One region of the Candidatus Endoriftia persephonae genome, then DNA from elsewhere that is predicted to be linked to it. Evidence: predicted binding sites of a transcription regulator. Region 1 holds the regulator's gene; each other region holds the start of a gene.
The links. The regulator FliA, encoded in region 1, starts transcription of late flagellar genes. The targets are predictions, from matches to a motif close to GCTAAAGTTNNNNNNNNNNCNGCCGATA.
Positions count from the first base shown of each region.

Region 2: a site for FliA is predicted at 2,868-2,895, ahead of L0Y14_RS08970 (methyl-accepting chemotaxis protein). Genes of this name have one in related genera too.
Region 3: a site for FliA is predicted at 2,066-2,093, ahead of L0Y14_RS08515 (MotY family protein). Genes of this name have one in related genera too.

Region 1 is NZ_CP090569.1:2,727,596-2,732,095, forward strand. It holds gene L0Y14_RS12315 (protein phosphatase CheZ) at 1-560, opposite strand, end outside; gene cheY (chemotaxis response regulator CheY) at 646-1,020, opposite strand; gene L0Y14_RS12325 (RNA polymerase sigma factor FliA) at 1,129-1,878, opposite strand; gene L0Y14_RS12330 (MinD/ParA family protein) at 1,875-2,762, opposite strand; gene flhF (flagellar biosynthesis GTPase FlhF) at 2,749-4,026, opposite strand; gene flhA (flagellar biosynthesis protein FlhA) at 4,114-4,500, opposite strand, start outside.
Region 2 is NZ_CP090569.1:2,010,810-2,015,309, reverse strand. It holds gene L0Y14_RS08985 (DEAD/DEAH box helicase) at 48-1,868, opposite strand; gene L0Y14_RS08980 (acyl-CoA thioesterase) at 1,973-2,332, opposite strand; gene L0Y14_RS08975 (YybH family protein) at 2,347-2,760, opposite strand; gene L0Y14_RS08970 (methyl-accepting chemotaxis protein) at 2,940-4,500, shown strand, end outside.
Region 3 is NZ_CP090569.1:1,902,691-1,907,190, reverse strand. It holds gene lptF (LPS export ABC transporter permease LptF) at 1-955, shown strand, start outside; gene lptG (LPS export ABC transporter permease LptG) at 952-2,016, shown strand; gene L0Y14_RS08515 (MotY family protein) at 2,137-3,024, shown strand; gene L0Y14_RS08510 (hypothetical protein) at 3,106-3,528, shown strand; gene L0Y14_RS08505 (methyl-accepting chemotaxis protein) at 3,570-4,500, opposite strand, start outside.

The DNA of each region.
Region 1 (4,500 bases):
TCCTGCACCAGATCGATCACCTTCTTGATGATCTGCCCGGTCAGATCCTGAAAGTCCTGCGCCATCAATACCTCTGAGATGTTTTCATGCAGGGCGGCGGCACTGCAGGCTGACTCTTTTAGAAAACCATCAAGCGCCAAGCTGAGTTCCTGAAATTCGTCCTTGTTCAGCTGTCGAGAACGGAATTTATCCCACTCTCCTGCAAGCTGTTTCGCCCGCCCTTCCATCTCAGCCACCAGCGGCAGGCTCTTCTCAACAGCCGTCAAAGTGCGGTCCGCCGATTGTTGCGTCATGGTAATGACATAGCTGAGACGCTCTTTGGCATCGGGGATGTCGATCTCGGTCAGCTCCGCCATACGGGCGTCCAGCAGAAAGCCGTTGATCGCTTCGTGAAGTTCGCGCGTTAGACGGCCAACCTCTTGAAATAGCTCGCTCTCTCTTCCCAGCGACAGCTCTGCGATGAGCTGCTCGGCCTCCTGATTTTTCCCTGCCTCAAGCATTTCGACCAAAGCACGTGCCGTCTCCAGACGAGCAGTACCAATATCCGGTGTTTCCTGCATCTGGTCTCTCCCGACTAGGGCCTGCTATACCGACAAAATGGACGCAAACGACACATTCGCCAACGCTAGCTGTCCCTGGAGTACATCAACCTTCGATACGTTCGAAGATTTTGTTGATCTTTTCTTCCAAAGTCGCTGCGGTAAATGGCTTAACCACATAGCCGTTGACCCCCGCCTGCGCTGCTTCGATGATCTGCTCTCGCTTCGATTCGGCAGTCACCATCAATACCGGCAAAGCGGCAAGCTTGGCATCGGCACGCACCGCTTTGAGAAGATCGATGCCGGTCATGCCTGGCATGTTCCAGTCACTAACCAGGAAATCGAAGTTCCCGTTCTGCAGCATCGGTAACGCGGTGGTCCCGTCATCGGCCTCATGGGTATTGGTAAAACCCAGATCCCGTAACAGGTTCTTGATGATGCGCCTCATGGTGGAGAAGTCGTCCACAATGAGAATCTTCATATTTTTATCCAAGGCAACCTCCCATCACTGTGTCGCCACTGTAAGACTGGAAGAAGTGCGTTGCAGCATTGACTTCCCCCCAAACCGTTCTGTTCCGACCATTGAGACTCACTCCTCTTCCACCAAAGTCAGCCACTCGCTCAGACGCGAACGCAAACGTAGCGTAGCCTGACTGTGGATCTGGCAGACCCGGGATTCACTCACACCAAGCACCTGACCTATCTCTCTCAGATTGAGTTCGTCGTCGTAATACATGGAGATCACCAGCCGTTCACGCTCCGGCAGACCGGCGATCGCCTCCGCCAGCGCATTCTTAAACGCATCTTTCTGCAGCCCTTCAAACGGCCCTTCATAGGTATTCTTGCCGGTGGCAGGGGTGATGTTGATCTCGCCGACCGCGGTCAGCTCATCCAGGCTGAAGACCCTCGAGCCGGTGGAATCCTTCAGGATCTGGTGATACTCCTTGAGTGACAGGTTGAGCGCCTCAGCCACTTCAACATCACGGGCATCCCGCCCCTCTGCATTTTCGATCTCGCGCATTGCATCAGAGACCATGCGCGCCTTGCGGTGTACCGAGCGGGGCGTCCAGTCACTGCGACGGATCTCATCGATCATCGAGCCACGAATGCGAATCCCCGCATAGGTCTCAAAACTGGCACCCTGGGTGGGGTCGTAGTTGCGACTCGCCTCCAGCAGCCCCAGCATACCCGCCTGGATCAGATCATCTGCCTGCACATTCGGCGGCAGACGGCTCATCAGATGATAGGCAATGCGCTTCACCAGCCCCGCATGCCGGGTCACCAGATCATCGTGCTCCTGATCGTTCTGAATGGCCGTGTAACTCGCCAAGCCGTTCACCTTGCACTCTCCCCGTATTGACTTGAAAACTGGATCAGACGCTCAACAAAAAACTGCAGATCACCACTAACCCCGGTGGGGAGCGGCCAAGTATCGGCCTTCTTCGCCAGATTCTTGAATGCCTGTGCAGCCTTTGAACGCGGGAAACCATCCACCACCGGCCGCTGTGCTTTGACCGCTTTGCGCAGCTGTTCGTCATAAGGAATGCTGCCCATGTAGCTAAGCATCGCATCCAGATAACGGTCGGTGACCCGACACATCTTATTGTAGAGATCACGCCCCTCCTGCACCGTTCTCACCATGTTGGCGAGCACCCGAAAACGACTGACACCGTGTTCCCGGTTGAGCAGCTTGATGATGGCGTAGGCATCGGTGATCGAGGCCGGCTCATCGCAGACCACCACCACCACCTCCTGCGCCGCACGACTAAAACTGACCACCTGGTCGGAGATCCCGGCAGCGGTATCGATCAGCAGTACATCGACATCGTTGGCCAGCTCACTGAAAGCATTGATCAGACCGACATGCTGCGCGGTACTCAGTTCGGCCATCTTTTGCACACCGGAGGCCCCTGGCACCACCTTCATGCCGTGAGGGCCGGTCACCAGGATCTCCTCCAGGCGGCGCTCGCCGCGCATCACATGGGAGAGATCGAACTCGGGATGCAAGCCGAGCATCACATCGATATTGGCCAGCCCGAGATCCGCATCCAGCAACATCACGCGCCGCCCCATCTCCGCCATCGCCACCCCCAGATTGACCGAGATATTAGTCTTGCCAACCCCACCCTTGCCGCCAGTCACGGCAATCACTCGCACCGGCTCGGGATTCACCATGCGGCGTAACCCGGCGGCTTGGTCTTCGATCTGATCAGACATGAGCATGTTCACCCGTTCCTCCAAATGCGAGAGCCAGGTAGGCCTCATCCAGCACCTCCCCTGCCTCCTGGGCGAGTTCGATGGCTTGACTGACAAGCGTGTGAGCCCTTGCCAGATGCAGATCCTCCGGCACCCGCTGCCCATCAGTGGTAAAGGCAAGCGGCAACCCGGCCTCGATCAGGGTACTGAACACCCCGCCCAGGGATGCCGCTTCATCCATCTTGGTTAACACCACCCCCACCGGATTGGCGACACGGAAGGCGTTCACCGCATGGTTCATCGCGGCACGTTGGGTGGTGGCGGAGAGGGTCAGCAGGGTCGTCACCGGATGGTTGCCGGCGGTGATCAACGACAGTCGTTCACTGAACTGCAGATCTCGCTGACTCATGCCCGCTGTATCGATTAGCACCAACCGCTTGCCTGAGAAGGTATGCAGCGCATCGCTCAATTCATCCGCGCTGGCGGCTGAACGCACCGGCACATTGAGGATCCGGCCGTAGTTATGCAGCTGCTCCTGGGCACCAATGCGATAGCTGTCACAGGTGATCAGCGCCAGACTTCTGGAACCCTGGCGCAGACAGAAATGCGCCGCCAGTTTGGCGATACTGGTGGTCTTGCCCACCCCGGTTGGCCCCACCAGGGCAATCACGCCGCCCTGCTCCAACATATCCCCATCCATCACCGGCAGTTCGCCGATGAGGTGGAACATCGCCTGCCGCCAAGCCTGCTCCGGGCTCTCCGTTGCATCGACCCGCTCGGCCAGCTTGCGGCAGAGATCGGCACTCAGCCCCAACTCCATCAGTTGCCGCATCAGCTCCTGTTTCTGCGGTGATCGCTCCCCCAAGTCACGCCAGGTCAGCTCGGAGAGCTCCAGTTCCATCATCCGACGCAGCTCGGACATCTCACGGCGCATCTCCTGCAGCAGCGGATCCTGACTCCACTCCACCCGCTTGGCCGCAGGCTGACGCTGGCGACGCAGCTGATCGAGCTTCAGTGTCTGTGCCGGCGGCTCATGCCGCTCGCCGATATAGGGTTCATTTTTAGGCACTTCCGACTGTGGCGGCCTCAGGGGGCGAACATCCGCCATCGCCGGTGGCTCAGGCTCAGGCTCGGGCGTGAATGCCGCCTCGTCGTAGTCCATCGCCGCCACCAGCTCGACACCGCCATCCACCCGCTTATTGGAGAGGATCACCGCATCTGAACCGAGCGTCTCACGCACCTTGCGCAGGGCAGTTCGCATGTCGGGAGCAAAAAACCGCTTGATCTTCATCGTCCACAATCCTTCTGGACAGGCCGTCCATTCAAAGGAACGCTAGCCTTGTGTGGCTTGCTCCCCTTTTCTGTCCCAGCCTGCCTGTTAGGTTTCCGCATGGTTTCCGCCGATAGTCGACACCACTTTCACCTGGTGGTTGTCCGGAATCTCGTTGTAGGAGAGGATGTGCATGCCCGGGGCCGCATGTTTGGCGAAGCGCGCCATCCAGGCGCGGATCGGTGCTGCCACCAACAAAATGCTCTCCATTCCTTCTGCCTCCATGCTGGAGCTGGTCTCAGCCAGCGCCGCCTGTAGCCGCTCTGCCAAGCCAGGTTCAAACCCAGCTTGCCCCTCTTCCGAGGTCTGCAACGTCTGCTGCAATATCTGTTCCAGACCCGGCTCAAGCACCGCCACGGGAATTTCCGCATTAGAACCAATGAGTTGCTGGACGATACCTCGAGAGAGCGCAACCCTGACTGCCGCCGTCAAAAT
Region 2 (4,500 bases), 720 kb from region 1:
CATCGCGCCTGGATGGGCCGGCCCCCTGGCCCATCCAGCGTTCGAGATCATGACTTCTTTGACTTACGAGGTTTTTTGTCGCGGTTGCCCCTCTGATCCTTCCTGATTTTACTGCCACGCTTGAAGTTCGGCTTGGGCTTGCGTGGCGGTTTTTCAGCACCGCCGCCGATTCTGAATGGCGCAATCTCCAGCTTCTGTCCACACACCCGCACCTTGCGCAGCAACTGCAGGATCTCTTTCGGCATCCCCTCCGGTAGGTCGATGGTGGAGAAGTCGTCGTGGATCTCGATATGGCCGATGTAGCTGCTCTCGATGTCGGCTTCGTTGGCGATGGCGCCGACGATGTTGCCGGGTTTGACCTCGTGCTGATAGCCGACCTCGATCCGGTAGCGCACCATCTCGATCTCGGGGAACTCCTTCAGCGGCTTGGGCTCGGCGGAAATGGGTTTTTCGAAGCGGGGCTCGCGCTGGCGTGGTTTGTCGAAGTCCCGTTCCCTCGTATCGCGCTGTCGCTCCGAACGCTCTGGGCGCTCGCGCTTGTGGGGTTTATCCACCAGCAGCAGCGGTTCGTCGCCCTGCAGCAGTCGCGCTACGGCGGCGGCCACATCCAGCGGGTCGGCGTCGGACTCCTGCTGCACCGCGCTGACGATCTGGTAGTAGAGGTCCAGGTCGTCGCCGGCCAGGGCGTCGCTGATGCGATCCTTGAAGCGCTGCATGCGCTTCTCGTTGATGTCGCCGGCGGAGGGCATCTGCATCCGTTCGATGGGCTGGCGGGTGGCCCGCTCGATAGTGCGCAGCAGGCGCCGCTCCTTGGGTGAGACAAACAGGATTGCATCGCCAGTGCGGCCGGCGCGGCCGGTGCGGCCGATGCGGTGCACGTAGGATTCGGTGTCGTAGGGGATGTCGTAGTTGATGACGTGGCTGATGCGCTCCACGTCGAGGCCGCGGGCGGCCACGTCGGTGGCGACCAGGATGTCGAGGCGGCCTGCCTTGAAACGCTCCACCGTGCGTTCGCGCTGTTTCTGCGGGATGTCGCCGTTGAGCGCCTCGCTGGCGTAGCCGCGCGCCTCCAGCTTCTCTGCCAGCTCCACGGTGGCGATCTTGGTGCGCACGAAGACCAGCATCGCGTCGAAGCTCTCGCACTCCAGGATGCGGGTCAGAGCGTCGAGCTTGTGTAGCCCGCTGACCTGCCAGTAGCGCTGGCGGATGGTCGTGGCGGTGGAGGTCTTGGCGGCGATCTTGATCTCCGTCGGGTCGTTCAGATGGCGCTGCGCCACCTTGCGGATGATCGACGGCATGGTGGCGGAGAAGAGCGCGATCTGGCGTGTCTGTGGAGTCTGTTCGAGTATCCACTCGACGTCGTCGATGAAACCCATGCGCAGCATCTCGTCCGCCTCGTCGAGCACCAGGGCGTCGAGATTGTCGAGCTTGAGGGTGCCGCGGCGGATGTGGTCCATGACCCGGCCGGGGGTGCCGACCACCACCTGTACGCCGCGCCTGAGCTGGCGTAGCTGGTGATCGTAGGGCTGGCCGCCGTAGATCGGCAGTACGTGGAAGCCCTTAATGTGGCGGGCGTAGCTCTGCATCGCCTCGGCCACCTGAATCGCCAGTTCGCGGGTCGGCGCCAGCACCAGGAATTGCGGGGTCTTGCGCGACAGATCAATGCGTGACAGCAGCGGCAGGGCGAAGGCGGCGGTCTTGCCGGTGCCGGTCTGTGCCTGACCGAGCAGGTCTTTCCCCTCCAACAGCGGTGGGATGCTCGCCTGCTGGATCGGCGAGGGGGACTCGTAGCCCACGTCGGCCAGGGCCTGCATGATCGGCTCGGAGAGGCCTAAGGAGTCGAAAGGTATGGGGCTGTCAGTGCTCATCGGCGGGGTCACCTAGGAAAAGTGGGCAGGCGACGGTTTGGAGCCGGGCCAGCGGAAAAACGAGCAACTATAGCATAATTTAGTCGTTGCCTGGCCCGGCAGAATTATTTTGTGGGAATCGGGGTCTTCCTGCCGCCATCGTCGAGACAGACAAAGCTGACCTGGGTGGTGAAGACCGGCTGCTCCGAGCCGGTGTCGAGGTCGTCGGCAAAGACCTCCACCCGGTAGCGGCAGGAACTTGTACCGCGCTCCACCTCGGTGGTGTCGAAACGCAGGATGGTGCCCTTGCAGATCGGTTTGTGGAACTCCACCCGGTCCATGCCAATGGTGACAAACTTGCAGCCGGGGTGGTCGAGGGTGGCGGCGATCCAGGCATATTCGTCGACCCACTTCAGCAGGTTGCCGCCGAATAGGTAACCGTAGTGGTTGAGGTGCTCCGGCAGCACCAGCTTGTGGTTCTCCACTGGACCCGGCCTGTTCAGGCTATGTCCGGCTGCATCATCTCCGGCGGTAGCGGGACGGGTGAGTTCTGATGCACCAGGATGCGCCAGCCGTCCGCGCCCTTGCGGTAGGTATTGGTGGCGTAGACCGACTGTTTTTGCGGCTGGCCGGGCATTGCGACCCGTTCTTCGATGAGGTGGATCGCCAGATCGCCGCTCTCGATCCAGCTGAGGTGCTTAACCTCGATGTCGAGTTTCATCCCGTCACCGATGATCGCCTGCCAGGCCTGATGGATGGCGCTGGGGCCGTGCTGGGCTGGCATCATTGGTAGCAGGCAGAGGATCTCCTCCGATGCTTCCCAAACCGCCATCATCGCCTCCAGATCGCCCTCGTCGATGGCGTCATAGTAGGCGTCTTCCGCATCCTGTGGGGTATCGAATGGTGCTGTCATGGTCTCTCTTTCTTAGTGGGTCGGGCGGGGCCGATGATTACATCGGCGGTTTCGCTATTCAAGCGTGTGGTCAGGAAAGTTATGGCGGTTGTTGAGGGGGGGAGTCGTTTAAAGTCTCTGTCTGTCACGCCGATTAGCATGGCTATAGTCATATTACAAAATTATACAGAGGGGCGATCATGCGACAGGTGGGCATAGGCGCGAAGATCGGCGGCGGTTTCCTGGTCGCTGGTCTGATCCTGGCGGCAAGTGGTCTGGTTGGCTACTGGGTAATCAGCAATCTTTCATCAGCGCTGGCTGAGATCACCGGCCCGGTATGGAGTTCGATGGAGAGTGCCAATGGGGCGATCCGCGGTGTGCAGAAGCAGCTGATCGCAGTAGATCAGATTCTGGCGGGCAGGGACTCGGCACAACGTACTGAGATGGCAGAGGCAGAACGGTTGACCCTGGAGGCGATCGTCCGGCTCAAGACCAGCGGGCGGATTGCACCACAGCAGCTTCAGGCTTTGGATGGTGAAATCGAGGTGTTTGTCCAGGCCCGTGAAGAGCTGATCAGGATCCACAACGCCTTTCAGTCCGCAGAGGCGGCGCTGTCTGCCAATGCAGCTGCATTTCAGCGTCTGCTGGTGGATGTGGAGCGGCTTGCCAGCCAGCAGATGCTGGAGCGGGATCTGAACAGCCGCAGCGAAGAGGAGCTGGGCGAGTTTGAGGAGGGAGATGACAGAGCGCCAGATGAGGGGGAGGGAGATCCCAGAGCGGTGGTGAGTGCAGCGGGAGAGGCGCGCCTGGCAGTGCTCTCGCAGCTCGACCTCTATCGTCGGTTCAAACAGAACAGCCCACCGCAGGATCTGGACCGGCAACTCGGTGTGATCGGTGAGGATCTGCTCTATGCGCTGGAGCAGATCAGCGAGGACCAGCTTTTCAGCCAACCGATCAGGAGCGGTGAGAACGTTGGGAAGAGTCACAGCCAGTTGCTGATGGAGCAGCTGCAGGAACACCGGGAGCTACTCTCTGCCTCAATTGAGCGGTATGCGGTACGTCGCCAGGCCCACCGCGACTATACCCAGGTGGCAGAACATTTGATGCAGACGGTGGAGCAGATGACCGCCGACAACCGTGCCCAGGTGGAAGTGGAAACGGGTGAGTTGCAGAGGCTGGTCTCCACCGGCGCAAACAGCATAATCATCGCCATCCTGCTGGGTCTGCTGGTGGCGGTGCTGGCCTTTATGCTCACCCTGCGGGCGATTGTCAGGCCGATCCGGGAGGTGCGGGACCAGCTCGGCAGTCTCTCTCAGGGTGAGGGCGGTCTGAATGTCACCCTGAGCGTCAAAGGCAGTGATGAGACGGCCCAGCTGGCTCAGGGATTCAACGCCTTTACCAGCAAGCTGCGCGATATGATCGCCGGGGTGCAGGAGTCGATGAACCGCCTGGTTAGCACCACCGACGATATCTCCCGGATTGCCGACAAGGCAGGCGAGGCGGTCCGCTACCAGCAACAGGAGGTGGCATCGGTGACCAATGCTGTGGCCGAATTGACGGGCAGTCTGCAGGAGGTGACGGCCAATACCTTCCAGGCCGCTGAGCGTGCTGGTCTGGCCGATAAGGAGACCAGCCAGGGGCGGGCTCTGGTGCAACAGACCCTGTTGTTGATTCAGGTGGTAGCGACAGAGGTGGAGCAGGCGACCCGGGTGGTCAATGAACTGGGTGAAAAGAGCGAGTCGATTGGTGGGGTGCTTGATG
Region 3 (4,500 bases), 820 kb from region 1:
GCTGCTCGGTCTGCAGATGGTGCGTTTTCAGGCACGGCTGATTCCACCGGCCTTTTTCTTTGCTGTGCTCTATGCGGTGGGACGCATGCATCGGGATAGCGAGATGATCGCGCTGCAGGCCTGCGGTGTGGGTGGCTGGCGGGTGTTTCGACCGATCCTGATGGCGGCGGTGCCGATGGCGCTGCTGGTGGCTTGGTTGTCGATGGTGGTGGAACCTTGGGGGACTCGTCTGAAGGCGGAGATTATTGCGGCCCAAAAAGGACAGACGAGCGCCCTGGCGGGGGTCTCTCCGGGGCGTTTCAATGAGTACAGTCGTGGCAACCTGGTGTTCTATGTGGAGTCATTTTCTGCAGATGGTCGCCGCATGCACAAGATCTTTGCGCAGCACCGCCATAACGGCAATCTTGATGTGATCAGCGCGGCTGAAGGCTATCAACGGGTGGATCCAGAGAGCGGTTTCCGCTATCTGGTGCTGGAGAAGGGCTTTCGCTACCAGGGAGAGCCTGGGCAGGCCGATTACACCGTGAGTGAATTTGCCTCTTATGCTCTGCGTATCGGTGAGGCACCGCCGGCGGTGGGCGTCCGCTCCCGCAGTAGTCTGCCAACGCTGATGTTGCTGGCAGCAGATGAGATTCGTTTTCGTGCCGAATTCCAAAAGCGACTGGCGCCGGTGCTGGCGGTGTTGGTATTTACTCTACTGAGTCTGCCGCTGAGCCGTTCTCTGCCCAGGCAAGGTCCGTCCGGACGGATCCTGCTGGCATTTCTGATCTATGCGCTCTACCTGAGCCTGCAGGGAGCCTCACAAAACTGGATGGTGGATGGCAAGATCCCTAGCTGGCTCGGCATGTGGTGGGTGCACGTCTGCACCGCGCTGCTGGCGCTGGCACTGATGCTGCCGGAGCAGGTTTGGTATCGACGTTGGCGGCGGCGTCTCAGGGGACGTAAGACAGGATGAATCTGCTCGATCGCTACATCGGCCGTGCGGTCGCTTTCGGTATGCTGCTGACACTCAGCCTGGTGTTGGTGCTGATCGCCTTCTTCTCCTTGGTCAATGAGCTCGAGGAGGTGGGCAAGGGAGCCTATACCACCGCCATGGCGTTCAGCTATGTGGGGCTGATCCTGCCGCGTTTTGCCTATGAGGTATTTCCGGTTGCCACCCTGCTTGGCAGTCTGATCGGGTTGGGGTCACTGGCCAGCAGTTCTGAACTGGTCGCGATGCGGGCGGCTGGGGTATCAGTGTCGCGTATCGTCGGCTCGGTGCTGAAGACCGGTCTGGTGTTGCTGGTGGTGGTGGTGGCGGTGGGCGAGATGCTGGCACCGTTGAGCGAGCAACGAGCCCAGCGCATGAAGATGGAAGCGTTGTCGAGCCAGGTCGCGCTGCAGACGCGCTATGGTTTCTGGTCCCGGGATGGGGATACTTATATCAATATCCGCGCTTTTCTGCCCGATTCGAGTCTCGCTGATGTCTATATTTATGAGTACGACCCGGACCACTCGATGCGGCGCATCACCCATGCCAGACGGGCGGTGCTGATCGATGGAGAGTGGGAGTTGCAGGATCTGGCGCAGAGTGACTTCTGGGAGCAGAAGATCTTCAGCCAGAAGCTGGCGGGGCTGCGCTGGCCCGGCCTGTTGGAGCCGGAGTTGTTGGATGTGGTGACGGTGCAACCCCATATGCTGCCGGCCTGGGATCTCTGGGCCTATGTGGCGTTTCTCAAGCAGAACGGCCTGAGTGCGGCCCAGTATGAGGTGGCGTTCTGGAGCAAGCTGGTGGTGCCGCTAGTGACGCTGGTGATGCTGTTTCTCAGCATCCCGTTCGTGTTTGGCCCGCTGCGCAGTGTCGGGATTGGTCAGCGGGTTTTTACTGGTGCGGTGGTCGGTACGCTGTTCTTCATGTTCAACCGAGTCTTCACTTACCTTGGCGTAGTCTACGAGTTCAATGCCCTGTTTACCGCGGCCTTCCCCACGCTGTTGTTCCTGTTGGTGGCGCTGTTGTTTTTCCGCCGCGTCACCTGAGTCTGGCGTACTGGCTGTTTCTCTCTCCCTTCGTGCGAGTTGGTGCCCGGATAAAGAAAGTGCATCCCTAACCGATATAGGTTAGCAGGGCTGGAATGCATGTAAGGTCACCATCAGTTGATGCAACAACGACTAAATTCACTCTACAGATTGTTTCTCCTGATCCTGCTGGTTGCTGTGGTCAGCAGGCCGCATGCCGCGCCGGTAGATGATGTCATCTATATGGCGGAGGTGAACTATGCGGAGTGGGCGTTTGTCAGCAGCCAGATCAGTTGTGAACTGAAACATGAGATCCCTGGGTTTGGAGTTGCACGCTTTCTACAGATTGCCGGTGAGAAGTTCCATTTTTTGATCGACAGCTATCAGCCGGTTCCGAGAAAGGGGAGTGCAGAGATGTGGGAGATCTCCCCCAGCTGGGAGCCGGGCACGCCTGATCCTCTGGTGCAGACACTGCAGATTGAGCCTGGGTTGAGACCGGTGCTACTACAGCGACAGCCAGCTTCCTGGTTGCTTGCATCCCTTGCAAAAGGGCAGATTGGCAGCATTGGTTTCACCGATTGGGATGATAAACGCAAGCAGGTGCAGCTACGGCTCTCACCGGTCAATTTTCAACGTCCCTATCTGGAGTTTCGCAAGTGCTTGAAGGCGTTGCCGGAGAAGGGGTTTGCTGACTATCGCTATAGCGAGGTTCGGTTTGCGCTTAACTTGCACGATCTGGATGCGTCCGCCAAGGCACTACTCAAGGAGCTGGCCGATTACCTTAATCGGGATGAGCGGGTGAAATCGGTGCGCATTGAAGGCCATGCCGATGATCAGGGGCGCAGAAAATATAATCTGAAGCTCTCTGAGCGTCGTGCCATGGCGGTCAAAGCCTATCTGGTCGAACAGGGGGTGGAGCAAGCAAGACTGGCAACCTTCCACTACGGGGAGTCCCGTCCTAAGGTCCGTAGCCGCAGCCAAAAGGCCCGCGCGAAAAACCGCCGGGTGGCGATTCTCCTGAGCAAATAGGGGCGCGGCAGGATAACCTTGCCGGACGGTTTGCATCTGCCGTGTGCTCAAGCACAATGCTCCCTTTTCTGGGAGGTTGACATGGGGAGTCGGTTATTTTGGCTGTTTCCTGCGCAGTCGCGTTATCTGCCGGGACATCGCTGGATCAATATCACGCTGCGTACCCTGCATCTGGTTGGCATTGCCGGTATCGGCGGTGGCTTTTTCTATGCTGCCGAGGGGGATCTATGGAAATCCTTTCTCTGGCTGACCCTGGTCAGCGGCCTGTTGCTCAGTCTGCTCTTCATCTATGCCAACGGCATCTGGCTGCTGCAGTTGCGTGGTCATGTGATCATGCTGAAGCTGTTGTTGCTCTATGGGGCGACGCTCTGGCCTGAGTGGGCACCCTGGCTGGTGGTCCTGGTTGTGATTCTGTCAGGTTGGATCTCCCATGCGACTGGCGATGTTCGCTACTATTCCCTGTTCCATCGCAGACGCCTGGAACGGCTGGACCCTGACGAGTGAGGTTCGCCGACCTTTGCCTGTGTAACCCGGCCCCCTCAGGATTACTGGATGCGGAAGAATCCGATCCGCTGCTGCATATCCAGGGCCTTCTGCTTCATGGCGGCAGAGGCGCTGGATGTCTGTTCCGCTAGCGAGGCGTTCTGTTGGGTCATGGCGTCCATGTTGGTGACAGCATGGTTAATCTGATCGATTCCCGATGCCTGTTGCTGGCTGGCGGTGGCGATCTCCGCAATGATGTCGCCAACCTTTTTTACCCCGCCAAGGATGTCTTCCAGCGTGGAGCCTGAGCGGTTTACCAGTTCAGAACCACTCTGTACTTTTTCGACTGAATCCTGGATCAGCGTCTTGATCTCCTTTGCCGCGGTAGCAGAGCGGGAGGCAAGGTTGCGCACCTCCATAGCGACAACGGCAAATCCTCGGCCCTGTTCTCCAGCGCGGGCTGCCTCCACCGAGGCGTTGAGTGCCAGCAGGTTAGTCTGAAAGGCGATCTCGTCGATCACGCCGATAATCTCTGCAATGCGGTTGGAGGCGGTGTTGATCTCCTGCATCGCCTGAATCGCCTCGCTGACAACCTTTCCTCCCTCTTCAGCGTGTTGCCGGGCGCTGGCAGCCAGCTGGTTGGCCTGTTGTGCATTGTTGGCGTTGTTGCGCACGGTGCTGGTGAGCTCCTCCATGCTGGAGGCGGTCTCTTCCAGGGAGGAGGCCTGCTGTTCGGTGCGGCTCGAAAGTGCCGAGTTGTCACGGGTGATATCAGCCGACTGCGCGGCGATCATGTCGGTGGAGGTGTGGAGTTCCCTGATCACCTGTTGCAGATTGTCCAGGGTCTGGTTTACGTCCTCTTTGACGGTGCCGAATGTGCCCTGGTATTCGCCGTTGATCGAGTGGGTGAGATCGCCCTTGGCCATCTTGCTCATTGCGCGCTCGATGTCGCTGAAAACGTTGGAGAGCTGCTCCATCAGTTTGTTGAAACCG